One region of the Streptomyces kordofanensis genome, then DNA from elsewhere that is predicted to be linked to it. Evidence: predicted binding sites of a transcription regulator. Region 1 holds the regulator's gene; the other holds the start of a gene.
The links. Region 1 encodes HspR, which represses chaperone genes until heat shock. Its sites were predicted from a motif close to TTGAGNNNNNNNNNCTCAA; they were not measured.
Positions count from the first base shown of each region.

Region 2: a site for HspR is predicted at 11,196-11,214, ahead of lon (endopeptidase La). Genes of this name have one in related genera too.

Region 1 is NZ_CP094264.1:2,501,040-2,515,073, reverse strand. It holds gene LUW75_RS11510 (phosphoribosyltransferase) at 1-346, shown strand, start outside; gene LUW75_RS11505 (Yip1 family protein) at 422-1,309, opposite strand; gene LUW75_RS11500 ((Fe-S)-binding protein) at 1,477-3,756, opposite strand; gene LUW75_RS11495 (sugar transferase) at 3,837-4,379, opposite strand; gene dnaK (molecular chaperone DnaK) at 4,688-6,544, shown strand; gene grpE (nucleotide exchange factor GrpE) at 6,541-7,200, shown strand; partial or broken gene dnaJ (molecular chaperone DnaJ) at 7,276-8,450, shown strand; gene LUW75_RS11475 (heat shock protein transcriptional repressor HspR) at 8,455-8,907, shown strand; gene LUW75_RS11470 (helix-turn-helix transcriptional regulator) at 9,412-10,491, opposite strand; partial or broken gene LUW75_RS11465 ((2Fe-2S)-binding protein) at 10,973-11,278, shown strand; gene LUW75_RS11460 (pyridoxamine 5'-phosphate oxidase family protein) at 11,423-11,836, opposite strand; gene clpB (ATP-dependent chaperone ClpB) at 11,963-14,034, shown strand, end outside.
Region 2 is NZ_CP094264.1:1,396,838-1,412,082, reverse strand. It holds gene LUW75_RS06175 (zinc-binding dehydrogenase) at 1-525, shown strand, start outside; gene LUW75_RS06170 (hypothetical protein) at 894-1,724, shown strand; gene LUW75_RS06165 (DUF6104 family protein) at 1,732-1,911, opposite strand; gene LUW75_RS06160 (multifunctional oxoglutarate decarboxylase/oxoglutarate dehydrogenase thiamine pyrophosphate-binding subunit/dihydrolipoyllysine-residue succinyltransferase subunit) at 2,043-5,894, opposite strand; gene LUW75_RS06155 (HAMP domain-containing sensor histidine kinase) at 6,194-7,240, opposite strand; gene LUW75_RS06150 (response regulator transcription factor) at 7,441-8,178, opposite strand; gene LUW75_RS06145 (spermidine synthase family protein) at 8,260-8,931, opposite strand; gene LUW75_RS06140 (GNAT family N-acetyltransferase) at 8,987-9,649, opposite strand; gene LUW75_RS06135 (hypothetical protein) at 9,761-10,315, shown strand; partial or broken gene LUW75_RS06130 (YfbM family protein) at 10,299-10,795, opposite strand; gene lon (endopeptidase La) at 11,237-13,678, shown strand; gene LUW75_RS06120 (response regulator) at 13,969-14,661, shown strand; gene LUW75_RS06115 (sensor histidine kinase) at 14,661-15,245, shown strand, end outside.

The sequences.
Region 1 (14,034 bases):
GCTGGACTGCAAGAACATCCACCTCGTGAACGTGGAGTTCTACACGGGCGTCGGCACCACGCTGGAGATGCCGGTGATGCTCGCGCCCGTCCCCGACGTGATCGACTTCGGCGACAAGCGGGTCCTGATCGCGGACGACGTCGCCGACACCGGCAAGACCCTGAAGCTCGTCCACGACTTCTGCCTCGGACACGTCGCCGAGGTCCGGTCCGCCGTCATCTACGAGAAGCCCCACTCCCTCGTCAAGTGCGAGTACGTCTGGAAGCGCACCGACGACTGGATCAACTTCCCCTGGAGCGCCGAGGGGCCCGTCGTCCGACGCTCCGGGCAGGTCCTCGACGCCTGAGGGCGGAAGACCGCGAGGGGGAGGGGCCGCCGGCCCCTCCCCCTCGCGGTGGTTCCCGCGGTGTCCCCGGGGCTCCTACAGCGTCCCCAGTTTGACCAGCGACAGCAGTGCCACCAGCTGGATCGCCGACGCGCCCAGGGCCTTCGGCCACGGCAGGTCGTGGGACTTGCTCACCATGGCCGTGAACAGCGCGCCCGCCGCCAGCCACGACAGCCAGCCGATCACCTGCACCAGGCCGTTCTCACCGCCCAGGAACATGGCGAACAGCAGGCGCGGGGCGTCCGTCAACGACATGATCAGCATCGACAGGCCCACCGTCGGCTGCCACGCCCCGCTGCCGCCGAGCTGGCGGGCCAGGGTGTGCGTCACCGCGCCGAGGATCAGCCCGCCCACGACGAACATGACACCGGTGATCAGGACGGCCGGCACCGCGGTCGACATGGTCGAGTTGATCGTCTCCTCGCGGGCCTTGTCGAAGCCGAACAGCGCCAGCAGGCCGTACACGAAGGTGACCGTCAGGGCCGGCAGCCAGACCGCGTGGTCCCGCGTCCGCCAGAACGTCGGGCCGGGGCGCGTCACGATGCCGGTCAGGAGCTGCTGCCACGGCAGGCGCGGCCCGGAGGGGGCGGCGGGGTCCGCCCGGTGGGCGTCCGGCGGCCCGTAGGGGTCCTCGTGGACGCTGAACACCTGGGTGTGGCCCGGGGTGTTCGCGGTGTGCGCGTGGGGGGCGTACGCCTGTTGGGGATGGGGCGGGTGGTGTGGGTGCGGCGCGGCCTGCTGGTGGGGGTCGCCGAAGTACTCGGGCTCGCCGTGCGTGCGGCCGTCCCTCGCCCACTGCTGCGGCGGGGCGTACGGCGGCGCGTCGCCGCCGCCGTACGGCCCCTGCCGCGGGTGCGGGGGCTGCTGCCCTTGTTGGTGCGGGGTGCGGTTGTCCCGGCCGCGTCCGATCCTGAATCCAGCCACGCCTACGAACGTACCCGGTTCCGCCCGTACGGGCGTATCCGTGCGCGGGGCGGGCCCTCTTTGCTGCCGAGCTGTGACATGCACCGGGGCCCGGCGGCGGAACGGCCGGGTCCGTCCCCTCGGGGCGGACCCGGCCGTCCTCCCATCGGCGGTACCGGGGGCCGGGGCTACTTCGCCGGTTCCGGCTCCGGGGCCGCGTCGGACGCCGGGGCCTCGGGCGCCGGGGTCCTCACCGACTCCAGGAGGAGCTGCGCCACGTCCACGACCTGGAGCGACTCCTTGGCCTGGCCGTCGTTCTTCTTGCCGTTCACCGAGTCCGTCAGCATGACCAGGCAGAACGGGCAGGCGGTGGACACGATGTCCGGGTTGAGCGACAGGGCCTCGTCGACGCGCTCGGTGTTGATGCGCTTGCCGATGCGCTCCTCCATCCACATCCGCGCGCCGCCGGCGCCGCAGCAGAAACCGCGCTCCTTGTGGCGGTGCATCTCCTGCTGGCGCAGGCCGGGGACGGCGGACATGATCTCGCGCGGCGGCGTGTAGACCTTGTTGTGCCGTCCCAGGTAGCACGGGTCGTGGTAGGTGATCAGACCGTCGACCGGGGTCACCGGGGTGAGCCTGCCCTCGTCGACGAGGTGCTGGAGCAGCTGCGTGTGGTGGATGACCTCGAAGTCGCCGCCCAGCTGGGGGTACTCGTTCGCGATCGTGTTGAAGCAGTGCGGGCAGGTGGCGACGATCTTCTTCGACGACCTGGGCTTCTTCGTCGACGGCTCGTCCTCGTCCTCGCCGAACGCCATGTTCAGCATCGCGACGTTCTCCTGGCCGAGCTGCTGGAACAGCGGCTCGTTGCCCAGGCGGCGGGCGGAGTCGCCGGTGCACTTCTCGTCGCCGCCCATGATCGCGAACTTGACGCCCGCCATGTGCAGCAGCTCCGCGAAGGCCTTGGTGGTCTTCTTGGCGCGGTCCTCCAGGGCGCCGGCGCAGCCGACCCAGTACAGGTAGTCGACCTCGGAGAGGTCCTCGACGTCCTTGCCGACGATCGGGACCTCGAAGTCGACCTCCTTGGTCCACTCGACGCGCTGCTTCTTCGCCAGGCCCCAGGGGTTGCCCTTCTTCTCCAGGTTCTTGAGCATCGTGCCCGCCTCGGACGGGAACGCGGACTCGATCATCACCTGGTAGCGGCGCATGTCGACGATGTGGTCGACGTGCTCGATGTCGACGGGGCACTGCTCGACGCAGGCGCCGCAGGTGGTGCAGGACCACAGGACGTCGGGGTCGATGACGCCGTTCTCCTCGGCGGTGCCGATCAGCGGGCGCTCGGCCTCGGCGAGGGCGGAGGCGGGGACGTCCTCCAGGGCCTCGGCGGACGCCTTCTCCTCGCCCTCCATGGTCTTGCCGCCGCCGGCGAGCAGGTACGGCGCCTTGGCGTGCGCGTGGTCGCGCAGCGACATGATCAGCAGCTTCGGGGAGAGCGGCTTGCCCGTGTTCCAGGCGGGGCACTGCGACTGGCAGCGGCCGCACTCGGTGCAGGTGGAGAAGTCGAGGATGCCCTTCCAGGTGAAGTGCTCGACCTGGGAGACGCCGAAGACGGTCTCCTCGGCGCCCTCCTCGTCGTCGAAGACGGTCTCGAAGTCGATCTCCTTGCCGCCGGACGTCATCGGCAGCAGGGCGCCCAGCGCGGTCTCGCCGGTGGCGTTGCGCTTGAACCAGATGTTGGGGAAGCCGAGGAAGCGGTGCCAGGCGATGCCCATGTTGGTGTTGAGCGAGACCGTGATCATCCAGATCAGGGAGACACTGATCTTCACCATGGCGGCGAGGTAGACCAGGTTCTGCAGGGTGCCGGTGCTCAGCCCGTCGAAGGCGAGGACGAGCGGGTACGACACGAAGTAGGCCGGGTCGTAGGAGTCGACGTGGTGCAGCGCGCCCTCGAGGCCGCGCAGGACCAGGATGACCAGGCCGATGGTGAGGATGACGTACTCGACGAAGTACGCCTGCCACGCCTTGGAGCCGGCGAAGCGCGACTTGCGGCCGGGCCGGGACGGCAGGCTCAGCAGCCGGATCACGATTAGGACGGCGATGCCGAGGACCGTCAGCAGGCCGATCAGCTCGGTGTACATCTCGAACGGCAGGAAGCCGCCGATGACCGGCAGGGTCCAGTCGGCCCTGAAGAGCTGCCCGTACGCCTGCGCCAGCGTGGGCGGCAGGGTGAGGAAGCCGACCGCGACGAACCAGTGCGCGAAGCCGACGATCCCCCAGCGGTTCATCCGGGTGTGGCCGAGGAACTCCCGGACCACGGTGGCGGTGCGGGCCTTCCAGTCGTCGGTGCGGCTGCCGGCCGGCACGGGCTGGCCGATCCGGACGAACCGGTAGATGTGCGCGATCGCTCGGGCAAAGAGCGCAACGCCGACCACGGTCAGGGTCAGCGACACAATGATCGCGGCGAGTTGCATGGGGGCTCCTCGGGCCTGCGAGGTGGGGTTTCGGCACTACTAAGCGGTAACTTATTGGGTTCGCTGTCGAGCGTACCCAGTTATTCCGCCGCACTGTAGCCGCGTACGCGGTGATCTGCGTCGCTCGGGTGGGCCCGCCGCCGCCCGTCGCCCCGGCGCCGCGCCGCGCCGATCAGGGCCGCGGGCGTACGCAGGAGGAGAACGGCGTCCAGTCCCATCCCATGGTGCTCCACGTAGTGCTGGTCCAGCAGCAGGGGCTCGTCCCACGGCAGGGGTGAGCCCCGCCTCACCTGCGCCAGTCCCGTCAGTCCCGGCTTGACCCGGTGCCGCCAGGCGGCACCCGCGCCGGGAGCGCCCGGTGCCAGCGGGGCGGGTCCCACCAGCGACATCTCGCCCCGTACGACGTGGGGCAGGCGCGACAGCGCGTCGAGGCGCAGCCGGCGGACGGGCAGGGTGCGCAGGGTGAAGGGCCGGCCGTGCAGGCCGGTCGTCGTCTCCCGCAGGAAGACGCCGCCGGGCGGGCGGCGCAGGGCCCGGGCGGCCGCGGCGGCGAGGAGCGCGGGGGCGGCGAGGACGAGGAGGACGGAGCCGAGGGTCAGATCCAGGATGCGCTTGGGGTGCATGGCGCGACACCTGACGTTCTGGGAGGCCGTGGCGGGGCGGTGGGGGCGTCGTGGCGCCGTCGCGGGGCCCGGACGGCGTGGGGTGAAAGGTGCGGAAGATGTGGAAGGCGAGGAAGGTGTGGATGGTTGGAATGGTCCGGTGCGGTGAAGGATAGGGCGGGCGGCTGCCCGAGCCCGGTCCGACGCGCCGCCCGTTGCGCATAAGGGCCGGATAAAAGTTGAGCCCGGCCGACTCAGGTCCGTTGACCGCGGCAGGCGAGTGGTGCATCCTTGAGTCTGTTCCGCTCAAGTCAGCTGGAGGAATCGAAATGGCACGTGCGGTCGGCATCGACCTGGGCACGACTAACTCCGTCGTCAGCGTTCTGGAAGGCGGCGAGCCCACCGTCATCACCAACGCCGAGGGCGCCAGGACCACGCCGTCCGTCGTCGCCTTCGCCAAGAACGGCGAGGTCCTCGTGGGTGAGGTCGCCAAGCGGCAGGCCGTCACCAACGTCGACCGGACCATCCGCTCGGTCAAGCGCCACATGGGCACGGACTGGAAGATCGAGCTGGACGGGAAGAACTTCAACCCGCAGCAGATCTCCGCGTTCATCCTGCAGAAGCTGAAGCGGGACGCCGAGGCGTACCTGGGCGAGAAGGTCACGGACGCGGTCATCACCGTCCCGGCGTACTTCAACGACTCCGAGCGCCAGGCCACCAAGGAGGCCGGCGAGATCGCGGGGCTGAACGTCCTGCGCATCGTCAACGAGCCGACCGCCGCCGCCCTGGCGTACGGCCTCGACAAGGACGACCAGACGATCCTCGTCTTCGACCTCGGCGGCGGCACCTTCGACGTCTCGCTGCTGGAGATCGGCGACGGCGTCGTGGAGGTGAAGGCCACCAACGGCGACAACCACCTCGGTGGTGACGACTGGGACCAGCGCGTCGTCGACTACCTGGTCAAGCAGTTCCAGAGCGGTCACGGCGTGGACCTCTCCAAGGACAAGATGGCGCTCCAGCGCCTCCGCGAGGCCGCCGAGAAGGCGAAGATCGAGCTGTCCTCGTCCACCGAGACCTCGATCAACCTCCCCTACATCACGGCGTCCGCCGAGGGCCCGCTGCACCTGGACGAGAAGCTGACGCGCGCCCAGTTCCAGCAGCTCACCGCCGACCTGCTCGAGCGCTGCAAGATCCCGTTCCACAACGTCATCAAGGACGCGGGCATCCAGCTCTCCGAGATCGACCACGTCGTCCTCGTCGGCGGCTCGACCCGCATGCCGGCCGTCGCCGAGCTCGTCAAGGAGCTGACCGGCGGCAAGGAGGCCAACAAGGGCGTCAACCCGGACGAGGTCGTGGCGATCGGCGCCTCGCTCCAGGCCGGTGTCCTCAAGGGCGAGGTCAAGGACGTCCTGCTCCTCGACGTGACCCCGCTGTCCCTCGGCATCGAGACCAAGGGCGGCATCATGACCAAGCTCATCGAGCGCAACACCACGATCCCGACGAAGCGCTCCGAGATCTTCACCACGGCGGAGGACAACCAGCCGTCGGTGCAGATCCAGGTCTACCAGGGCGAGCGCGAGATCGCCGCGTACAACAAGAAGCTCGGCATGTTCGAGCTGACCGGCCTCCCGCCGGCCCCGCGCGGCGTCCCGCAGATCGAGGTCTCCTTCGACATCGACGCCAACGGCATCATGCACGTCACGGCCAAGGACCTCGGCACGGGCAAGGAGCAGAAGATGACCGTCACCGGCGGCTCCTCCCTCCCGAAGGACGAGGTCGACCGGATGCGCGAGGAGGCCGAGCGGTACGCGGAGGAGGACCACAAGCGCCGCGAGGCCGCCGAGACCCGCAACCAGGGCGAGCAGCTCGTCTACCAGACCGAGAAGTTCCTCGCCGACAACGCCGACAAGGTGCCGGGCGAGGTCAAGTCCGAGGTCGAGGCGGCGGTGAACGAGCTCAAGGAGAAGCTGAAGGGCGAGGACACCGCGGAGATCCGCACCGCCACCGAGAAGGTCGCGGCCGTCTCCCAGAAGCTCGGCCAGGCCATGTACGCCGACGCGCAGGCCGGTCAGGCGGCGGGCGGCGCCCAGGCGGGCGCCGAGGGTGCCGAGGGCGCCAAGGCCGACGACGACGTGATCGACGCCGAGATCGTCGACGACGAGAAGCCGAAGGGTGGGGCCGCATGACGGAGGAGACCCCGGGCTTCGAGGAGAAGCCCGACGTCCCCTCCGGCGCCGCCTCCGACGACGCCGTCGAGGCCGCCGAGAGCCCTTCCGCCGAGGAGGGCGCGGCGGCCCCGGCCGGGGACGCGAACCAGACGGACCAGTCGGTCGGCCTGACCGCCCAGCTGGACCAGGCCCGCACCGCGCTCGCCGAGCGCACCGCAGACCTGCAGCGGCTTCAGGCCGAGTACCAGAACTACCGCCGCCGGGTCGAGCGGGACCGGGTCGCGGTGAAGGAGGTCGCCATCGCGAACCTCCTGTCCGAACTGCTGCCCGTGCTCGACGACATCGGCCGGGCGCGGGAACACGGCGAGCTGGTCGGCGGTTTCAAGTCGGTCGCCGAGTCGCTGGAGACCACCGTCGCGAAGATGGGCCTCCAGCAGTTCGGCAAGGAGGGCGAGCCCTTCGACCCGACGGTGCACGAGGCGCTGATGCACTCGTACGCGCCGGACGTCACCGAGACGACCTGCGTGGCGATCCTCCAGCCGGGGTACCGGATCGGCGAGCGGACCATCCGTCCCGCGCGTGTCGCCGTCGCCGAGCCCCAGCCGGGTGCCGCGCCGGCCTCGAAGGAAGAGCAGTCGGCCGACGAGGAGAGCGGTGGCCCCGAGGAGGGCTGACATCAGCGGGGCCGGCGGTCACGGGACCGCCGGCCCCGGAGCCGGCATGGTGGCCGTCCGGGAGGAGGGACGTCGATGAGCACGAAGGACTTCGTCGAGAAGGACTACTACAAGGTCCTCGGCGTCCCCAAGGACGCCACCGAGGCGGAGATCAAGAAGGCGTACCGGAAGCTCGCCCGCGAGTTCCACCCGGACGCCAACAAGGGCGACACCGCCGCCGAGACCCGCTTCAAGGAGATTTCCGAGGCGAACGACGTCCTCGGCGACCCCAAGAAGCGCAAGGAGTACGACGAGGCGCGCGCCCTCTTCGGCAACGGCGGCTTCCGGCCCGGTCCCGGCGGCGCGGGCGGCACGTTCAACTTCGACCTGGGCGACCTGTTCGGCGGCCAGGGCGGGGCGGGCGGCGCCGGCGGCTTCGGCGGCGGGCTCGGAGACGTCTTCGGCGGCCTGTTCAACCGGGGCGGCGCCGCCGGTGCGCGCACGCAGCCGCGCCGCGGCCAGGACGTGGAGTCCGAGGTGAGGCTCAGCTTCACCGAGGCGGTCGACGGGGCCACCGTTCCGCTGCGCATGTCCAGCCAGCAGCCCTGCCGGGCCTGCTCCGGCACGGGCGACAAGCACGGCACGCCCCGGGTCTGCCCGACGTGCGTCGGCACCGGCCAGGTGTCGCGGGGCTCGGGCGGCGGCTTCTCGCTGACCGACCCGTGCATGGACTGCAAGGGCCGCGGACTGATCGCCCAGGATCCGTGCGACGTGTGCCACGGCAGCGGCCGCGCCAAGTCGTCGCGCACCATGCAGGTCCGCATCCCGGCGGGGGTCTCCGACGGGCAGCGGATCAGGCTGCGCGGCAAGGGCGCGCCCGGTGAGCGCGGCGGCCCGGCCGGCGACCTGTACGTGGTCGTCCACGTCGGCGAGCACCCCGTCTTCGGCCGCAAGGGCGACAACCTCACCGTCACCGTGCCCGTCTCCTACCCGGAGGCGGCCCTCGGCGGTGAGATCAGGGTGCCGACCCTCGGCGGGCCACCGGTCACGCTGAAGATCCCCCCGGTACGCCCAACGGCCGCACGATGCGGGCCCGTGGCAAGGGCGCGGTCCGCAAGGACGGCACACGCGGCGATCTGCTGGTGACGGTCGAGGTCGCCGTGCCGAAGGAGCTGGACGGCGAGGCGCGCGAGGCTCTGGAGGCGTACCGTCGAGCCACCGCGGGCGAGGACCCGCGGGCGGATCTGTTCCAAGCCGCGAAGGGGGCTTGAGGTAATGGACGCACGCCGACGCAACCCGTACAAACTGACCGACGAGACCCCGGTGTACGTCATCTCGGTGGCGGCGCAGCTCAGCGGGCTGCACCCGCAGACGCTGCGCCAGTACGACCGGCTGGGGCTCGTCTCCCCGGACCGTACGGCCGGCCGGGGCCGGCGCTACTCGGCCCGCGACATCGAGCTGCTCCGCCAGGTGCAGCAGCTGTCGCAGGACGAGGGCATCAACCTGGCCGGGATCAAGCGCATCATCGAGCTGGAGAACCAGGTCACCGCCCTGGAGGCCCGTGTGGCCGAGCTGACCTCGGCCCTGGAGGGCGCGGCGGTGGCGATGCGTCAGCGGGAGGCGCAGGTGCACGCCTCGTACCGGCGGGACCTGGTGCCCTACCAGGACGTCCAGCAGACGAGCGCGCTGGTGGTGTGGCGGCCGAGCGGCAGGCGCGGCGGCGAGTAGTACGCGGCGGAGGGTGCGGGGAGCACCGGAGGCCGGCGCGGGGCCCCTCTCCGGAGGGGCTTCGCGCATGTGGCGGCACCCTGACGCGCACGGAGGGGAAGGCGGTCCCGGCGGTGTTCCCGTGGCGGGACACGGGGCGCGGACGGACGCCACGGCGGCGGGCGGCACGTACCGGTGTGTCGTACCCGGCCGGGAGCCGGCGCGCGGACGGGCGGCCCCGTACGGCGGTCCCGTACGGCGGCCCGCCGGATCAGAGGGCGGCGCCGAGGCGGTGGAGGCCGCACGCCGAACGCCCGGGGCGCCGGCGAGGCACCCGGTGGGGCGGCGGGCAGCGGCGGGGCGGCCGGGTGCGAGGCACCGGGGCGGGGCGGGGCATCGAGGGGCCGGACGGCGGGGGGCCCGGCGGCGGGAGGTCCGGGCACGGCGCGACGGGGTGCCGCACCGGGACGGCCGGGCGGCGGAGCGCTCGGCGGAGTGGCGGGGTGACCAGGGAGGGGCGGCCGGTCAGCCGTGGCGGGGCACCTGCTCCCGGTCCTGCCCCTGGCCGCACTCCGACTCCGGGCACTGCTCCTGGTCGAGGATCCCGGACCGGGCGATGAGGTAGCCGAGCTGGGCACGACTGCCACTGCCGAGGACGGAGGCGAGCTTCGCTATGTGGGCGCGGCAGGTGCGGACGTTCATGCCGAGGCGGCGGGCGATGGCCTCGTCCACATGGCCCTCGACGAGGAGCTTGGCGATGGAACGCTGGGTGCCGCTTATCCCGTCGAGGGCGGGCGTGTACGTGACGATCTCCTCCTCCCAGGGGATGCCGTGCAGCCAGAACTGCTCGAAGACGCCGACGAGGTACTGCACCAGCCCCTCGTGGCGCAGCTCCAGCGCGACCTGGCGGTCGCTGCGGGCCGGGATGAAGGCGACCTTGCGGTCGATGATGATCAGCCGGTCGACGATCTCCTCGAGCGTGCGCACCTCCAGGCCGTACGGGGTGATCCGCTCGACGTACCCCATGGTCGCCGAGTGGTGCCGGGCCGTGTGCTGGTAGAGGGTCCGCATCCGGACGCCGCGGCCGAGGAGGGGTTCCACCCGGCGCAGGGCGGCCTTGACGTTCTCGGGTCTGCGCCCGCTGCCGGGCTGGATGGTGAGGAGTTCGACCGCGCACTCGTCCGTCACGCGGTCGAGTTCGGCGTTGATGACGGCCAGTCCCTCGAGGACGTTGATCGCGTCGCTGGTGCGGGGGGCCGCCGCGGTGATCGTCATGAACGGCTCGAACGCGTCGGTCAGCGACAGCGCCCGCTGCCGCCGCTGCTGGATCTCCCGCTCGATGGGGTGGATCAACTGGTTGAGGGCGATGGACGGGGGTACGGGCCGCAGCCACTGCGGGTCGTCCGGATCCGGATGCAGCAGGGCGAGGTCGATGAGGCAGGGTGCCGCCTCGATCTCGGAACGGGCTATCCGACCGTCGCGCAGGGCGGCCGCGTACAGGCGCCTTCCGGCTTCGCACGGCTCGTCGTGACTGTGCCCGGTTTCCGGATTGTCCGATTCTGGCCGCATCTGCACCCCCCTCAGGGTCCTGTATTTCAGGAACATGATGCCTGTATCGGCTGGTGGAAGCGTTCGGAGTGAGCCATCGTCGTAAACGCGGGGGAGGAGGTAAGGACAAAAAGAGGTGGAGATCGTCCATGACCAGGATGGTTCGTGCACTTAGCGTCATAGCTGTCGCCGCGGCGGCTGCGTGCGGTGTCGTCGACCTCAGCGGCGAACCGTCGTGGGAAACAGTGTCCGCGGGCAGTGCCGGCGTGGGTGAGCCCTCGTGGGAGTCCGGACCGGCGAGGGTGGGTGAGCCCTCGTGGGAGTCCGAGCCGACGAGGACGGGTGAGCCCTCGTGGGAGTCCGGACCGGCGAGCGCGGGTGAGCCCTCGTGGGAGTCCGAGCCGGCGAGCGCGGGTGAGCCCTCGTGGGAGTCCGAGCCGACGAGGACGGGTGAGCCCTCGTGGGAGGTCGCCCCTCTGCCGGTCTCCGGCGGGCGCTCCTCGGAGGGCACCGGATCCGCGTCGGCGGGTGCCGTCGCATGAACGTCCCCGACGACCCCCGCTTCCGCCGCGAGATGGCGTCCGCCTACCGGTCCGGGTGGCACTTCATCGACCTCGTCACCGCAGTGCCGCAGGGTGGCGACTCGCTGATGGTCACCCTCTTCGGGGAGCCGATCGTCATCACCCGCGGGGAGGACGAGGACATCCGCGCCTACCGGTGCCTCCGCCGGCCGCGCGGCGCGCCGAAGCCCGTCCGCTGCGCGGTCCGCTACGGAATGATCTTCGTCAACCTCGACCAGCGGGACCACCAGCTCGTCGAGGCCCAGACCACCTCCGCCACCCCCGCAGCGCCTGAGCGATTCCCCCGTCGTTACAGATCGTTCAGGCGCTTCCCCCCACACAGCGGCGCCATCGTGGACCTGAAACACGATGGCGCCGCTGTGCTGCGCGCGCACGGAACGGACCCCGCCCACGGGCCGCGCGCTCCCCTAGGCGCGGCCCATCGCCCGGGTGAGGGCGATCTCGACCACGACCCGGTCCGGGTTCGGCGCCGGTGTGCGCCCGTACCGCTCGGCGTACCGGGCGACGGCGTCCGCGACGGCGTCGGGCTCGGTGCGGACCACCGCGCGTCCTTCCAGCGTCGCCCAGCGTCCGGCGTCCACCTGGCACACGGCGACCCGCGCACCGCCGGGGCCGGCGGCCAGGACGTTGGCCACCTTCCGGCTGTTCTTGTTGGCGATCACGCGCGCGACGCCCTTCTCGCCCCCCTCGGGGTCGTACGTCACGCCCACCGCCACGACGTGCGGGGTGCCGTCCGGGCGGAGGGTCGTCAGGGTGCAGATGTGCCGCTCCCGCCAGAAGCTGACGTAGGAGGCGCCGGGGTTGCGCAGGTCGATCGCCATGGGCCGGAACCTACCGGTGGTCGCTGGCCCTCACCACCTTGAGTGGAATAGACTCAATTTTATGGACGTTGGCTGAGTCATGTCCGGTGGGCACCCACACCGGCAACCGAGGAGGACCAAGCACAAGTGGACGCCGAGCTGACCAACAAGAGCCGGGACGCTCTCACCGCCGCCACCAACCGCGCCGTGTCCGACGGACACCCGGACCTCACCCCGGCGCACCTGCTGCTGGCGCTGCTCTCCGGCCAGGACAACGAGAACCTCACCGACCTGCTCGCCGCCGTCGAGGCCGACCAGGCCGCCGTGCGCTCGGGCGCCGAGCGGCTCCTCGCCGGCCTCCCGAGCGTCACCGGGTCGACCGTCGCCCCGCCGCAGCCCAACCGCGACCTGCTGGCCGTCATCGCCGACGCCCAGGCCCGCGCCCGCGAGCTCGGCGACGAGTACCTGTCGACGGAGCACCTGCTCGTCGGCATCGCCGCCAAGGGCGGACCGGCCGGCGAGCTGCTCACCCGGCAGGGCGCCGACGCGAAGAAGCTGCTGACCGCCTTCACCGCCTCCCGCGGTACGCGCCGGATCACCACCCAGGACCCGGAGGGCCAGTACAAGGCACTGGAGAAGTTCGGCACGGACCTCACCGCCGCCGCCCGCGAGGGCAGGCTCGACCCGGTCATCGGCCGCGACCAGGAGATCCGCCGCGTCGTGCAGGTGCTGTCGCGGCGCACCAAGAACAACCCCGTCCTCATCGGCGAGCCCGGCGTCGGCAAGACGGCGGTCGTCGAGGGCCTCGCCCAGCGCATCGTCAAGGGCGACGTCCCCGAGTCGCTGCGCGACAAGCGGCTCGTCGCCCTCGACCTGGGCGCCATGGTCGCCGGGGCGAAGTACCGGGGCGAGTTCGAGGAACGGCTGAAGACCGTCCTCTCCGAGATCAAGGAGAGCGACGGCCGGGTCGTCACCTTCATCGACGAACTGCACACGGTCGTCGGCGCGGGCGCCGGCGGCGACTCCGCCATGGACGCGGGCAACATGCTCAAGCCCATGCTGGCCCGCGGCGAGCTGCGCATGGTCGGCGCGACCACGCTCGACGAGTACCGCGAGCGGATCGAGAAGGACCCGGCGCTGGAGCGCCGCTTCCAGCAGGTCCTGGTCGCGGAGCCGACCGTCGAGGACACGATCGCCATCCTGCGCGGGCTGAAGGGCCGGTACGAGGCCCACCACAAGGTGCAGATCGCGGACTCGGCGCTGGTCGCCGCCGCGACGCTCTCCGACCGGTACATCACCTCCCGCTTCCTCCCCGACAAGGCGATCGACCTCGTCGACGAGGCGGCGTCCCGGCTGCGGATGGAGATCGACTCGTCGCCCGTGGAGATCGACGAGCTGCAGCGCGCCGTCGACCGCCTCCGCATGGAGGAGCTGGCGCTGAAGAGCGAGACCGACCCCGGTTCCGTGCAGCGCCTGGAGAAGCTGCGCCGCGACCTCGCCGACAAGGAGGAGGAGCTGCGCGGCCTGACCGCCCGCTGGGAGAAGGAGAAGCAGGGCCTCAACCGCGTCGGTGAGCTGAAGGAGCGCCTCGACGACCTGCGCGGGCAGGCCGAGCGCGCCCAGCGCGACGGCGACTTCGACACCGCGTCCAAGCTGCTGTACGGGGAGATCCCGGCCGTGGAGCGGGAGCTGGCCGCGGCGACGGAGGCCGAGGAGGAGGCCGCCAAGACGACCGGCGGCACGGACAAGATGGTCAAGGAGGAGGTCGGCCCCGACGACATCGCGGACGTGGTCGGCTCCTGGACCGGCATCCCCGCCGGGCGGCTTCTGGAGGGCGAGACGCAGAAGCTGCTCCGCATGGAGGAGGAGCTCGGCAGGCGCCTGATCGGGCAGACCGAGGCCGTCCGGGCCGTCTCGGACGCCGTGCGCCGCACGCGCGCCGGCATCGCGGACCCCGACCGGCCGACCGGTTCGTTCCTCTTCCTGGGCCCGACCGGCGTGGGCAAGACGGAGCTCGCCAAGGCGCTCGCGGACTTCCTCTTCGACGACGAGCGGGCGATGGTCCGCATCGACATGTCGGAGTACGGTGAGAAGCACTCCGTCGCCCGCCTCGTCGGCGCGCCCCCCGGCTACGTCGGCTACGAGGAGGGCGGCCAGCTGACGGAGGCGGTGCGCCGCCGCCCGTACAGCGTGATCCTGCTGGACGAGGTGGAGAAGGC
Region 2 (15,245 bases), 1.1 Mb from region 1:
GCCGGGGTCCGCCCCGGCGACTCCGTGCTCGTCCAGGGCGCGGGCGGCGGCGTCGCGACCGCCGCGATCGTCCTGGGGAAGGCCGCCGGGCTGCGGGTCTTCGCCACCAGCCGCGACGAGGCCAAGCGCAAGCGCGCCGTCGACCTGGGCGCCGCCGACGCGTTCGAGCCGGGCGCGCGGCTGCCGCAGCGGGTGGACGCCGTCATCGAGACGGTCGGCGCCGCCACCTGGTCCCACTCGATCAAGTCGCTGAGGCCCGGCGGCACCCTGGTCGTCTCCGGCGCGACCAGCGGTGACCGGCCCCCGCACGCCGAACTGACCCGGATCTTCTTCCTGGAGCTGAAGGTCGTCGGCTCGACGATGGGCTCCAAGGACGAGCTGGAGGACCTGCTGTCCTTCTGCGCCGAGACCGGGGTCCGGCCGGTGATCGACGAGGTGCTGCCGCTGGACCGGGCGCGGGAGGGCTTCGCCCGGATGGAGTCGGGCGACCTGTTCGGGAAGATCGTGCTGACGCCCGCCTCCTGAGGCCGCCCGCACGGGGCCGGCTCGGGACGAGCCTGCTCGGACGGGCCGGCTCGGACGGGCCGGCTCGGGACGGGGCCCGGGGCCGGGCGCGTACGGGCGGGGACCGTTGGAACCTGAGGCCCCCGAGGCCCCCGAGGGCCCGCCGTGCCCCGTCGTCCCGTACGCCTCCGACCCGGGCCCCGACCCGGGCCCGTCCCCGGCCCCGTCGCACCCCGCCGCCCGCCCGGTCCGCCGCTTCCGCGTTTCGCCGTCCGCCGTCTGCGGCGGGCGGGGAGCGGCGCGCCTCGTCTCCGCCCCGTACGGGGTGCGGACCGGGCGCAACGCGTCAGATCCGCCGGGAACGGGCGAACTGCCCTAGCGTATGACCCATGGACGCGACACCGACCGGCGTGCTGCTGCTCTGCCGGGCCGACCCCGACGCGGTCGCCGCACCGGCCCGCCTGCTGCGCGAGCGCGCGGTCCTCGTTCCGGCCGGCACGGGCTGGAGCCTCCTCGTCCCCGAGGGGCGCCCCTGGCGCGACGGCTCCGAGCCGGTCGAACGGATCGCCACCGGGTGGGCCACCGCCCTCGCCGTCGGCGGGCCCTGGCCGGTCGTCGCCCTCTGGTGGGACCGGGAACGGGCCGGCCACACCCTCGCGTACGGGTTCCGCAGGCCCGTCGACTACACCTGGCTCGCGGACGGCACCCCCGTCGGCGAGGACGAGGCCGTGCTCACCCTCGCCGAGCGCCTCGGCCTCGATCCGGTCCTCGACGTGCGGGACCTGCAGGCGCTCACCCGCCCCGACCCGGACGCCGACGCCCGCGCCCGCCTCCTCGGCCTCCTCGCCGTGCTCACCCGCCTCGGGCTGGAGCCGCCGCCCGGTGTGCGGCCCGGCGAGACCGCCGAGCGCCTGCTCGCCACCGCACGGGCCCACCCCGGCGCGCGCGACGTCCCGGGCCGCGACCCGCGCGACGCCGTACGCACCGGACCGGCCGCCGCACGCCGCCACGGGCCCGGGGCCGCGGCCCGGGACGCGGACCGGATCCGCCTCGCCGTCGCCGGCGTCCAGCTCGCCGTCGGCCTGCCGCTCCTCGCCTGGTCCCTGACCCGCCGCGCCCCCGCCTCCGGCTGGGCCGCGGCGGGGGCGCTGCTCGCCGTCCAGGGCGCACTGGGGCTGGGCCTCGTCCGCCGTGACCGGGAGCGGCGCCCGGTGCCGTAGGGGGCGGCTACTCGTCGTCCTCGTCGTCCAGCCGCGCCAGCCACGTCGCCAGGCGCTCGACCGGCACCTCGAAGTCCGGGTTCAGGTCCACGAACGTCCGCAGCTGCTCGGCCAGCCACTCGAAGGTGACCTCCTCCTCGCCGCGCCGCTTCTCCAGCTCCTCGATGCCACGGTCGGTGAAGTACAAGACACGTCTCCTGAATCCTGCCGGGGCGCTCCCCGGGTGCTCCCCCCAGGGTAGGGCGGCCGGTACGCCGGAGGGCCCGGCACCCCCTCCGGGTGCCGGGCCCTGGCGCCGTACGCGTGCGCGACCGCCGGTCAGGCCTCGAAGACCTCGTTGACCAGCTGCGCCTGCTCGGCCTGGTGGCGCTTGGCCGAGCCGACCGCCGGGGACGAGCTGTGCGGCCGCGAGATGCGGCGCAGGCGCTCGCCCTGCGGGATGTCGGCGCCGACCGCCAGGTCCAGGTGGTCGATCAGGTTCAGCGCGATGAACGGCCACGCGCCCTGGTTCGCCGGCTCCTCCTGCGCCCAGATGTACTTCTCGGCGTTCGGGTACTTGGCGATCTCGGCCTGGAGCTGGGCGCCCGGCAGCGGGTACAGCCGCTCCAGGCGGATGACCGCCGTGTCCGCGACGCCGCGCTTCTGCCGCTCGGCGTCCAGGTCGTAGTAGACCTTGCCGGCGCAGAAGACGACCTTGCGGACGGCGGACGGGTCGACCGACGCGTCGCCGATGACCGGGCGGAACGAGCCGGACGTGAACTCCTCCACCTTCGACGCGGCGGCCTTCAGGCGCAGCATCGACTTCGGCGTGAAGACGACCAGCGGCTTGTGGTGCGGGTTGTGCACCTGCCACCGCAGCAGGTGGAAGTAGTTCGACGGGAGCGTCGGCATGGCGACCGTCATGTTGTTCTGCGCGCACAGCTGGAGGAAGCGCTCCGGTCGGGCGGACGAGTGGTCCGGGCCCTGGCCCTCGTAGCCGTGCGGCAGCAGCAGCGTGACGCCGGAGGTCTGGCCCCACTTCTGCTCGGCGGAGGAGATGAACTCGTCGACGACGGTCTGCGCGCCGTTGACGAAGTCGCCGAACTGGGCCTCCCACATCACCAGCGCGTCCGGGCGGGCCAGCGAGTAGCCGTACTCGAAGCCCATCGCCGCGTACTCGCTGAGCAGCGAGTCGTAGACGTTGTAGCGGGCCTGGTCGTCGGAGAGGTAGAGCAGCGGGGTGTAGTCCTCGTTGGTCTCCTGGTCCACCAGCACCGCGTGGCGCTGGCCGAACGTGCCGCGGCGGGAGTCCTGGCCGGCGAGGCGGACCGGGACGCCCTCCATCAGCAGCGAGCCGATGGCGAGGGTCTCGCCCATGCCCCAGTCGATCGTGCCGTCCTCGACGGACGCCGCGCGGCGCTGCATCTGCGGCATCAGGCGCGGGTGCACGGTGACGTGGTCGGGGACGTTGACCTGCGACTCGGCGATCCGCTTGACGACCTCCTGCGGGACGGCCGTCTTCACGTCCTCCGCGGGGAAGCCGGCCTGCGGGTCGGTGCCGACCGCCGGGCTCGGCTGCGCGGTGGCCTCGCGGACCTCCGTGAAGACCTTCTCCAGCTGGCCCTGGAAGTCCTGGAGCGCCTGCTCCGCCTCCTCCAGGGTGATGTCGCCGCGGCCGATCAGCGACTCGGTGTACAGCTTGCGCACCGAGCGCTTCTTGTCGATCAGCGAGACCATCGCCGGGTTCGTGAACTGCGGGTTGTCGCCCTCGTTGTGACCGCGGCGGCGGTAGCAGATGAGGTCGATGACGACGTCCTTGTTGAACGTCTGGCGGAACTCGAAGGCGAGCCGCGCCACGCGGACGCAGGCCTCCGGGTCGTCGCCGTTCACGTGGAAGATCGGCGCCTCGATCATGCGGGCCACGTCCGTGGCGTACATCGAGGAGCGCGAGGACTCCGGGGCGGCGGTGAAACCGACCTGGTTGTTGATGACGATGTGGACCGTGCCGCCGGTGCGGTAGCCGCGCAGCTGCGACATGTTCAGCGTCTCGGCGACGACGCCCTGGCCGGCGAAGGCCGCGTCGCCGTGGAGGGCGACGGGCAGGACGGTGAAGTCCGTGCCGGCCTTGCCGATGATGTCCTGCTTGGCGCGGACGACGCCCTCCAGGACCGGGTCGACGGCCTCCAGGTGGGAGGGGTTCGCGACCAGGCTGACCTTGATCTGCTCGCCGTCGAGGCCGGTGAAGGTCCCCTCGGCGCCCAGGTGGTACTTCACGTCGCCGGAACCGTGCATGGACTTCGGGTCGAGGTTGCCCTCGAACTCGCGGAAGATCTGCGCGTACGACTTGCCGACGATGTTCGCCAGGACGTTCAGGCGGCCGCGGTGGGCCATGCCGATGACGACCTCGTCGAGGCGGGACTCGGCGGCCGAGTCGATCACCGCGTCGAGCAGCGGGATGACGGACTCGCCGCCCTCCAGGCTGAACCGCTTCTGGCCGACGTACTTCGTCTGCAGGAACGTCTCGAACGCCTCCGCGGCGTTCAGCCGCCGCAGGATGCGCAGCTGCTCCTCGCGCTCCGGCTTGGAGTGCGGGCGCTCGACGCGGTCCTGGATCCACTTGCGCTGCTTCGGGTCCTGGATGTGCATGAACTCGATGCCGGTGGTGCGGCAGTACGAGTCGCGCAGCACGCCGAGGATGTCGCGCAGCTTCATCATCGACCGGCCGCCGAAGCCGCCGACCGCGAACTCGCGCTCCAGGTCCCACAGGGTGAGGCCGTGCTCGGTGATGTCCAGGTCGGGGTGCTTGCGCTGGCGGTACTCCAGAGGGTCGGTGTCGGCCATGACGTGGCCGCGGACCCGGTAGGAGTGGATCAGCTCGAAGACGCGCGCGGCCTTGGTGACGTCGTCGTCGTGCGAGGCGTCGATGTCCTTGAGCCAGCGGACCGGCTCGTAGGGGATGCGCAGCGACTTGAAGACGTCGTCGTAGAAGCCGTCCTCGCCGAGGAGGAGGTCGGCGACGACCCGCAGGAACTCGCCGGACGCGGCGCCCTGGATGACGCGGTGGTCGTAGGTCGAGGTGAGGGTCATCACCTTGGAGATGCCCAGCTTGTTCAGGGTGTCCTGCGACGTGCCCTGGAACTCGGCCGGGTAGTCCATCGAGCCGACACCCATGATCACCGACTGGCCGGGCATGAGGCGCGGCACGGAGTGGACCGTGCCGAGGCCGCCCGGGTTGGTCAGCGAGACCGTGACGCCGGTGAAGTCGTCCATCGTGAGCTTGTTGGCGCGGGCGCGGCGGACGATGTCCTCGTACGCCTGCCAGAACTCGAAGAAGCCCAGCGTCTCGGCCTTCTTGATGGCCGCCACGACCAGCTGGCGGTCGCCGTTGGGCTTGACCAGGTCGATGGCGAGGCCGAGGTTGACGTGCTCCGGCTTCACCAGGGTCGGCTTGCCGTCCTTGACCTGGTACGACCAGTTCATGGAGGGCATCGCCTTGATGGCCTGCACCATCGCGTAGCCGATGATGTGGGTGAAGGAGATCTTCCCGCCGCGGGCGCGCTTCAGGTGGTTGTTGATGACGATGCGGTTGTCGAACAGCAGCTTCACCGGGACGGCGCGGACCGAGGTGGCGGTCGGCACCTCCAGCGAGGCGTCCATGTTCTTGGCGACGGCGCCGGCGGGGCCGCGCAGCGTCACGAACTCCGGGCCGGCCGGGGCCTCGGCCGCGGGGGCGGGCTTCGCCGGGGCGGGCTTCGCGGCGGCGGGCTCGGCGGGGGCCGCCTTCGCCGGGGCGGCGGGGGCCTGCGCGGGAGCGGCGGACGCGGGCTTCGCCGGGGCCGGGGCGGGGGCCTGCGCGGCGGGCGCGGGCGCGGGCCGGACGGGCTGGGCCGGGGCGGCGGGGGCCTGTGCGGCGGGCGCCTCCGCGGCCGGGGCCGGCTGCGTCACGGTGCCCGCGGCCCCCGAGGCCGCGGGAGCCTGACCTGCGGGCTTGTCCGCCGAGCCGGAGGCACCCGGCTTGTAGTCGGCGAAGAAGTCCCACCAGGCGCGGTCGACCGAATTCGGGTCCTGGAGGTACTGCTGGTAGATCTCGTCGACGAGCCACTCGTTGGCGCCGAAGGCGGCCGCAGGGCTCTGACCCCGGCCGTCTTGGTCGGTCGAGATGCTCGAGTTACTGGGGGACTGAGACGACACGGCGGCAACCGCCCTCTTCCGCTTCACAAGGTGATGGACAGCGGAAATAAAGGCTACGCCTCCGTGGGCGGAAGGTGCAGGCGGGGCGTGCCATCGTCGCGTACATCACATCGAACGGCGGGTTTCGGGGGAAGAAGCGCCGGGAAACATGCGTGGTTCGGCGGCGAGCGGGTACCACTCGACTGAGCTGCGGCTTCCGCTCCCCGCACCTCCGGTCGGCTCCGAACCGGCCCCGGAGGGGGTGCGCACGCGTACGCACACCCACGCGGACCCGGAGCGGCTCCGGTTCGAACCCTATGTCAACTCCGCTGCTGCGGAATCCCCGGAAGGGTGACGAGGATGCGGCAGCCCCTCGCGGATTCGGCCACGCCTATGCGGCCGCCGTGGAGGTCCACGGCCCAGCGGGCGATGGCCAGGCCCAGCCCCGTGCCGCCGTCGCTGCCCGGTCCGTGCGGAGCGGGGACGCTGCCCCGGTTGAACCGCTCGAACACCTTGTGCCGCTCCGACTCGGGGATGCCGGGGCCCTCGTCCACGACCTCCAGCCGCAGCGACTCCGGGAACGGCCCGCGCCGGGCCCGCACCGTGACGCGGCCGTGCGGGGGCGAGTGCTTCACGGCGTTGTCCACGAGGTTCGCCACCACCTGGTGGAGCCGCTCCACGTCCGCGTGGGCGGTCATCTCGGGCGGGGAGACGTCCAGGTGCAGGTGCACGTCCGTACGCGTGTGGGGGACCGCCCCGGAGCCCACGGCGCGCTGGGACGCGGCCAGGCCGGCCTCCTTCAGGACGCCCGACAGGTAGGGCCACACCTCGAACCGGCGCGACCGGAGCGGTACGACGCCGTTGTCCAGCCGGGACAGGTCGAGCAGCGTCTCCACCAGGCGGCCCAGCCGCTCGGTCTGCGCCAGTGCCGTGCGCATGGTCTCCGGGTCGGCGGCCGAGACGCCGTCCACGACGTTCTCCAGGACGGCCCGGAGCGCGGCGATCGGGGTGCGCAGCTCGTGGGAGACGTTGGCGACCAGCTCCTTGCGGTGCCGGTCGACGGCCTCCAGGTCGTCCGCCATGCGGTTGATCGTGGAGGCGAGGTCGCCGAGCTCGTCGCGGCGGCCGGCACCGTGGACGCGGCGGGTGTAGTCGCCGTGCGAGATGCCCTTGGCGACCTTGTTCATCTCGTCGAGCGGGGCGGTGAGGCCGTGCGCGACGAACTGGGTGAGCAGCAGGGTCGCGATCACCGAGAAGACCGTGATGAACCGGAGCTCGGTCTCGGTCCGCAGGGCGACCAGGAGCAGCCCGGTGGTGATGAAGACGGAGACGACGACGAGGGAGCAGAGCTTCGTCTTGATCGAGATGGTGAGGGGCCGGAACCGGCCGCGCGGGCGGCGGACCGCCCCGCCGTCCGAGGTCCGCCGCCCGGGGGCCGGCGCCGGGCGGCCGGTGTGCCGGTCGCCGCGCGCGCCCCTCCGGTACGGGCCGCCGGCCGGGCGGTCCCGGCCGGCGCGGGCCGCCGGCCGGTCGTCGTCCGCCGCCCGGGTGCCGGGCTGCCCGAGGCTCACGGCGCCGGGGTCTCCAGGGCGTACCCCACGCCGTGCACGGTGCGGATCCGCTCGGCGCCGATCTTCCGGCGCAGCGCCTTGATGTGGCTGTCCACCGTCCGGGTGCCCGAGGCGTCGGCCCAGTCCCAGACCTCGGCGAGCAGCTGCTCCCGGGAGAGCACCGCGCGCGGGGTGTTGGCCAGGCAGACCAGCAGGTCGAACTCGGTCGGCGTCAGGTGCACGTCGTCGCTCCTGACGCGGACGCGGCGCTGGGCGTGGTCGATCTCCAGCTCGCCGAGGCGCAGGATGCCGCTGCGGGGCGTGACCGCCGCCAGCGCGGCGCGCTCGACGCGGCGCAGCAGCACGTGGACCCGGGCCACCAGCTCGCGCATCGAGAACGGCTTCGTCATGTAGTCGTCGGCGCCGACACCGAGCCCGACGAGCATGTCCGTCTCGTCGTCCCGCGCGGTGAGCATCAGGACGGGGACCGGCCGCTGGGCCTGGACGCGGCGGCAGACCTCCAGCCCGTCGAAACCCGGCAGCATGACGTCCAGGATCATCAGGTCGGGCTGCCAGGCCTCCGCCGCGTCGACGGCGGCGGGTCCGTCCGACGCGGTCTGCACGAGGAACCCCTCGGCGCGCAGCCGCGCGGAGAGGGCCTCCACGATGGTCGCGTCGTCCTCGACGACCAGGACCCGGCGCTGGGTACCCGCCGTGACCGCGTTGCCGGTGTGGCCGGTGTGTGCGTGCTCCATGCCCCGCCCCTGTCGCGTCCTGCGCGAGCTGTAGATCCGTGCGCTTCCGTCAACAACATAAAGGCAGCGGCCGCGTCGCGGCTACGCGGGTCGAACCCCGAGGTGGACCGCGTCCGGTACGCCCCGGGCAACGGGGACCTCTTCCGTCCGTACCCCGCGGAAACCGGCATTCCGGAGGGACTCCTCGAAAGCGGCGGACGGCCGGGCGGACCAGACGGCCAGTACGCCGCCGGGGTTGAGGCGGCGTGCGCAGGCGGCCAGGCCGGACGGCGAGTACAGGCCGCCGTTGTCCTCGGTGACCGTCCACTCGGGGCCGTTGTCGACGTCGAGGCAGAGCGCGTCGTACGTGTCGGCGGTGTCCGGGTCGCGGAGGTAGGCGACGAGGTCGGCGTGGACCAGGACCGTGCGCGGGTCGGCGAGGGCGGGGGCGGAGAGGGCGGCGAGGGGGCCCGCGCGGTGCCAGTCGATGACGGCCCGCTCGCGTTCGACCACGGCGATGCGGCCCCAGGCGGGGTCGGCGGCGGCGTGGGCGAGGGAGAAGCCGACGCCCAGCCCGCCGATGAGCACGGAGGGGCGGGCGGCGCGGCCCCCGCCCAGGGCGTGCAGGGCGGCGTCGACGAGGAGCCGCTCGGAGCGGCCGTCGGAGGTGTCCATCAGGAAGGTGCCGTTGGCGATGATCTCGAAGTGTTCGCCGCGCTGCCGCAGCACGACTTCACCGTACGGGCCTTCACGTCGGTCGAGCGTCACGGGCATGCGCCCCAGCCTATGCGGAACGGCCGCGGGCGGGAGGGGCGTTCGCGGCCGGCGGTCAGCCGCCGGTGCCGTCCGCGGCCGGGCCGCCGTCGCGCACCACCCCGGTCAGCGGCCCCTGGTACCGCCAGCCCAGCGACGTGTAGAGGGCGAAGCCGTCGACGGTGGCGCCGAGGACGCCGGTGGTGGCCCCGGCCGCGGCGGCGGCGTTGTGCAGGAGGCGCATGACGGTGCTGCCGAGGCCGCGCCTGCGGTGCGCCCCGTCCGTCTCGATCTGGTCGAAGACGGCCGTGCGGCCCGTGGGCGCCACCTGGCCGCGCGCGGCGAGCGAACCGTCCTCGGTGAGGACGCGCACGAGGTGGACGCCCTCGTGGACCTCGGCGTGCAGGGCGTACCCGGCGGGCAGCGCCGGGGCGGGGCCGGGGCGCAGGGCGGTGTACATCATGAAGCCCGGGTCGTCGGGGACGGTCCAGCCGGGGGTGATCCAGCCGGCGACCTCCTCGGGCTCGGCGAGGACCTTCAACCAGGCGTACGGCCGCGTCACGGTCGCGCAGAGCTCGCGGACGGTCGGCCCGTCGGGCTCGGGCACGACGTGCCGGAGGACGTGGCGGTTCAGACCCACGTCGATGCGGTACCCCCACGGCTCCTCGACGGGGGGCGGGGCGCCGCGGGAGACGGCCCAGCCCCGGACCCACGCGTCGGTAATGTCTGCGCTGTGCATGAGGCCATTACACCCGAGGGGGCGGTGCGGCGCCAGGGTGTAACAAATGGTGCGGATCGTGTCGCTGTCTGTTTCGGTGACCGGGAAGACGTGTGAAGGGAGAACCCGACCATGAGGAACCCCGCAGCCCGCGCGCTGCGCCGCGCGGCCGTGTCCGCGGCGGCGGGCGCCCTGGGTCTCGGCCTGGCCGCCCCCCTCGCCCTGGCCGCCCAGGCCGCCCAGGCCCAGGGCGGCACGGCCGCCCGCTTCGGCGGCACCGTCGTCTACGACGCCGGCCCCGGCGTCGAGAACGACGTGGCCGTCGGCCTCTTCCTCGGCGAGCTGGCGGTCCAGGACGAGACCGGGGCCGCGGCGGGCCCCGGGTGCGTCCGGCGCAGCGACGTCCTCGTCACCTGTGGCGCCGCCGCCGGGGTCACCCGGATCACCGTCCGGACGGGGGACCAGGACGACCGGGTCCACGTCGCGGTGCCCCTCGACGCGGTCGTCGACCCCGGGACCGGCGCCGACGACGTCACCACGCACGGCGGCGGCGACCGGATCACCCTCGGCGATGGCGGACCCGGCGACCGCGTCGCCTCCTGCGGCGCGGGCGCGGACGCCGTCGCGGCGGATCCGGGCGACACGGTCCCGGCGAGCTGCGAGGACCGGTTCAGTCCAGCCACATGAGCACGGCGTCCCCCTCGCGGGCGGCGGCGCCGAAGAACGGGACCAGCTCCTCGTAGTAGGCCGTCACGTACTCCAGCGGCTCCCCCCGCTCCCAGACCACCACCGGGTACACCTCGGCCCGCGCCAGGTCCTCGGGGCCCACCCCTCGACGAGCCGCTCGGCGGGGGTCCGCCGCAGCGCCTCGGCGGCGACCCCGACCCGCTCGGGCGTCAGATAGCGCGGCGGGGTGTACCCCCACTCCTCGGCGCCCGGTATCGCGCCCTCCCCGAAGACGACGTCGACGGGGAAGCCGATCCGCGACAGCAGGAAATCCAGCGCGTGCCACGCCTTGTCGGTGTCGAGGCACCGCGCCCGGTCCCCGCCGCCCCCGCCGCGCAACTCGGCCTCGACCAGTTCGTCGACCCGCTCCTGCGCCCACTGCGGATCCCTCAGCGCCCGCGCGAACTCGTCGGCGGTCAGCCTCACGTACTCCCCGATCATGCTCATGGGCCGATCGTAGGAGCCGCCACTGACAACGACCGCCGACGGAACGGGCGTTGCGGGTCCCCCGTGCGGCGGCCGGGCCGTCCGGCCGCGCGGTGCCACCGGTCCTCCCGGGGGCGCTCCGGGCGGGCCCGCCCGCGGAGGGGCGCCGTCCGGCCCGGTTCCGCGCCGCCGGTTCGGACGGTTCCGGCGGGGCGCGGTCCGGGGCAGCGGGCGTGAGGGGGGCGCGCGGCCGGCCGGGCGCCGCCCCGGTGGGGACCGGTGGGGACCGGTGGGCGGGGGTGCGCCCCCGCCGCGTACCGGAGCGGGCGCTTCGGCCGGGCGCCTCCGGACCGGGACGGGACGGAAGATCGCTCAGAGCGAACAGGGTGCGGGAACGATGCCGGACTCCCGAACATTGAGTCGACGTAGCTCAACTTGACTGCCGAAAGGGAGATCATGGCTTCGACGTCCGCTTCGCTCACCCTGCCCGTGCTGCCGCTCGACGACGAGGTCGTGCTACCGGGGATGGTGGTGCCGCTGGACCTGTCCGACAACGAGGTGCGCGCCGCCGTCGAGGCCGCCCAGGCGGCCGCCCGGGACGGGAGCGGCAAGCCGCGGGTGCTGCTGGTCCCCAGGGTGGACGGCACGTACGCGGGCATCGGCGTCCTCGGGACGGTCGAGCAGGTCGGGCGGCTCTCCGACGGAGACCCCGGAGCGCTCATCCGGGGCCGGGCGCGCGTGCGGATCGGAGCCGGGACCACCGGGCCGGGCGCCGCCCTGTGGGTGGAGGGCGCCCTGGTCGAGGAGACCGCGCCCGACCCGCTGCCCGGCGCCGTCACCGAGCTGGTCAAGGAGTACAAGGCCCTGGCCACCAGCTGGCTGCGCAAGCGCGGCGCCTGGCAGGTCGTCGACCGGGTCCAGCAGATCGACGACGTCTCCGCCCTGGCGGACAACGCCGGGTACTCCCCCTTCCTCACCACCGCCCAGAAGGTCGCCCTGCTGGAGACGGCCGAGCCCGTCGCGCGGCTGAGGCTCGCCACCGAGCAGCTGCGCGACCACCTGGCCGAGCAGGACGTGGCGGAGTCCATCGCCAAGGACGTCCAGGAGGGCGTCGACAGGCAGCAGCGCGAGTTCCTCCTGCGCCGCCAGCTCGAAGCCGTGCGCAAGGAGCTCCGCGAGCTGAACGGCGAGGAGGCCGACGGCGGCACGGACGACTACCGGGCCCGCGTCGAGGCCGCCGACCTGCCCGGGAAGGTCCGCGAGGCAGCCCTCAAGGAGGTCGACAAGCTGGAGCGCGCCAGCGACCAGTCCCCGGAGGGATCCTGGATCCGCACCTGGCTGGACACGGTCCTGGAGATGCCGTGGAACGAGCGGACCGAGGACCACTACGACGTCCGGGGCGCCCAGGAGGTCCTCGACGCCGAGCACGCCGGACTGCAGGACGTGAAGGAGCGCATCACCGAGTACCTCGCCGTCCGCAAGCGCCGCGCCGACCGGGGCCTCGGCGTCGTCGGCGGGCGCCGCGGCGGCGCCGTGCTCGCGCTGGTGGGGCCGCCCGGTGTGGGCAAGACGAGCCTCGGCGAGTCCGTCGCCCGCGCCATGGGCCGCAGGTTCGTGCGCGTCGCGCTCGGCGGCGTACGGGACGAGGCGGAGATCCGCGGCCACCGGCGGACGTACGTCGGCGCCCTGCCCGGCCGGATCGTCCGCGCCGTCAGGGAGGCCGGCTCCATGAACCCCGTCGTCCTCCTCGACGAGATCGACAAGGTGGGTTCCGACTTCCGGGGCGACCCGGCCGCCGCCCTGCTGGAGGTCCTCGACCCGGCGCAGAACCACACCTTCCGCGACCACTACCTCGAAGTCGAACTCGACCTGAGCGACGTCGTCTTCCTCGCCACGGCGAACGTGGCGGAGGCCATCCCCGAGCCGCTCCTGGACCGCATGGAGGTGGTCCGGCTCGACGGCTACACCGAGGACGAGAAGATCGTCATCGCCCGCGACCACCTGCTGCCGCGCCAGCTGGAGCGGGCCGGGCTCGACCGGGACGAGGTGGTGGTCGAGGAGGCCGCGCTGCGCAGGCTCGCCGGCGAGTACACCCGCGAGGCGGGCGTGCGGAACCTGGAGCGGTCCGTCGCCCGGCTCCTGAGGAAGATCGCCGCCCGGGCCGAACTGGGCGAGCGGGAGCTGCCGTTCACCGTCCGCGCGGACGGCCTGGAGAGCCTCCTCGGGCGCCCGCACCACGTGCCGGAGTCCGCCCAGGAGCCGGCCGAGCGCCGCACGTCCGTCCCCGGCGTCGCGACCGGCCTGGCGGTCACCGGCGCGGGCGGCGACGTGCTGTTCGTCGAGGCGTCCCTCGCCGACGCGGAGACCGGCGCCGCGGGACTCACCCTCACCGGGCAGCTCGGCGACGTGATGAAGGAGTCCGCGCGGATCGCGCTCTCCTTCCTCCGCTCCCGCGGCGCGGAGCTCGAACTGCCCGTCACCGGCCTCAAGGACCGGGGCGTCCACATCCACTTCCCCGCCGGGGCCGTGCCGAAGGACGGACCGAGCGCCGGCGTCACCATGACGACCGCGCTCGCCTCCCTGCTCAGCGGCCGGTTGGTGCGGACGGACGTGGCCATGACCGGCGAGGTGTCGCTGACCGGGCGGGTGCTGCCGGTCGGCGGCGTCAAGCAGAAGCTGCTCGCCGCCCACCGGGCCGGGATCACCACGGTCGTCATCCCGAAGCGGAACGAGCCCGACCTCGACGACGTGCCCGCCGAGGTCCTCGACGGGCTGGAGGTCCACACGGTGACGGACGTCCGGCAGGTCCTGGACATCGCCCTGACGCCCGCGACCGCCGGCGCCGGGGCGCACCGGGGCCGCGACGAGGAGGCTCCGGCGGCGCCCGCGGCCGCCTGACCCCGCCGGAGGGCCGGTACGGACGCGTACGGGCCCGTACGGCTGCGGGCCAGCCGCCCGGTGACGGACCGTCGCCCCGCCCCGCCGCCCGGTGACGGACCGTCGCCCCGCCCCGCCGCCCCTCCGCGAGGACGGCCCGCGCCGCTCGCGGGAGGTCCCGGCGCCCCGCTGCCGGGGCCTCCCGCGGCTCGCGCGCGGGCCCCGTGCCGCAGCGGGGCGCAGGCCCCTCGCGGAGACGCGCAACGCCTATGCTGAGGGCGCTCCAGAACGCCTGAGTGGGGTCCCGCCGTATGAACCGTCCAGCAGTGCACGTGATGATCGTCGATGACGAGGTCCTGATCAGAGAGGGCCTGCGGCGGATCGTCGACGGTTTCGACGGCACGCGCGTCGTCGCGGTGTGCACGGGCGCGGAGGCGGTCGACGGGGCGCGCGAGCACCGGCCGGACGTGGTCCTGCTCGACGTCCGCATGCCCGACCGGGACGGCCTGGCCGTCCTCGCGGACCTGCGGGCCCTGCCCGACCCGCCCGTCGTGGCGATGCTGACCATGTTCGACGCGGACGAACACCTGTCGGCGGCGTTGCGGGGCGGGGCGGCCGGCTTCCTGCTGAAGGACACCGCGCCCGAGCAGCTCCGGTACCTGATCGGGGAGCTGGCGGCGGGCGGCCGCGTCATCGCGCCGAAGGTCGCCCGGACGGTCGTCGACGGCTACCTGCGCGCGGGGGGCGGGGAACCGGAGCGCCGGCCGGCCGCGTCCGGCGACCGCCCGGGATTCGGCGACCGCCCGGGATCCGGTGGGCTGACGCCCCGTGAGCGCGAGGTCCTCGTCCTCCTCGCGGAGGGCCTGTCCAACTCCGAGATAGCACGGCGGCTGCGCATCGGGACGACGACGGTGAAGGACCACGTCAGCACGGTGCTGGGCAAGCTGGGCGTGGCGAACCGGGTGCAGGCGGCGGTACGGGCGCACCAGCTGCGACTCGTGTGATGAGGCGGCGCCGCTCGGCCGCCGGGCGGGTCCTGGCAGCCACCGCGGCTGCCGAACTGCTGGCCGTGGAGGGGCTGTTCGCCGCCCTTCCCCTCGCGGTGTGCGCGGCGGCGCTGTTCTTTCTGCCGCTGCGGCGGCGCCTGCCCCTCACCACGCTGTGCGCCACCCTGCCGGCGATGCTGACCGGGCACATGTGGCTGCCGTCCATGGTGGCGATGCTGGAGATGGCGTCCGGCCGCTCCCGGCACCGGACCGCGGTGGCCTGCGCCCTGCTGTTCGCGGCGGCGGCCTGCCCCTGGCCCGTGTGGGAGTTCGCCTCGATGACCCGCCAGGAGATCCTCACCTCCGTCGAGGCCGCCGCCCTGATGAGCACGGGCCCCACCGCGCTGGGCCTGCTCGTCGCCACCCGCGGCGAACTGCGCGCCCGCCTCGCCGAGCTCACGGCCACCCGCGAGCGGGAGCAGCACCTGGAGTCGGAGCGCGCCGTCGCCCGCGAACGGGCCCGGCTCGCCCGCGAGATGCACGACACCATCGCCCACCACGTCGGCATCATCGCCGTCCAGGCGGGCGCCCTGCGGGCCGCC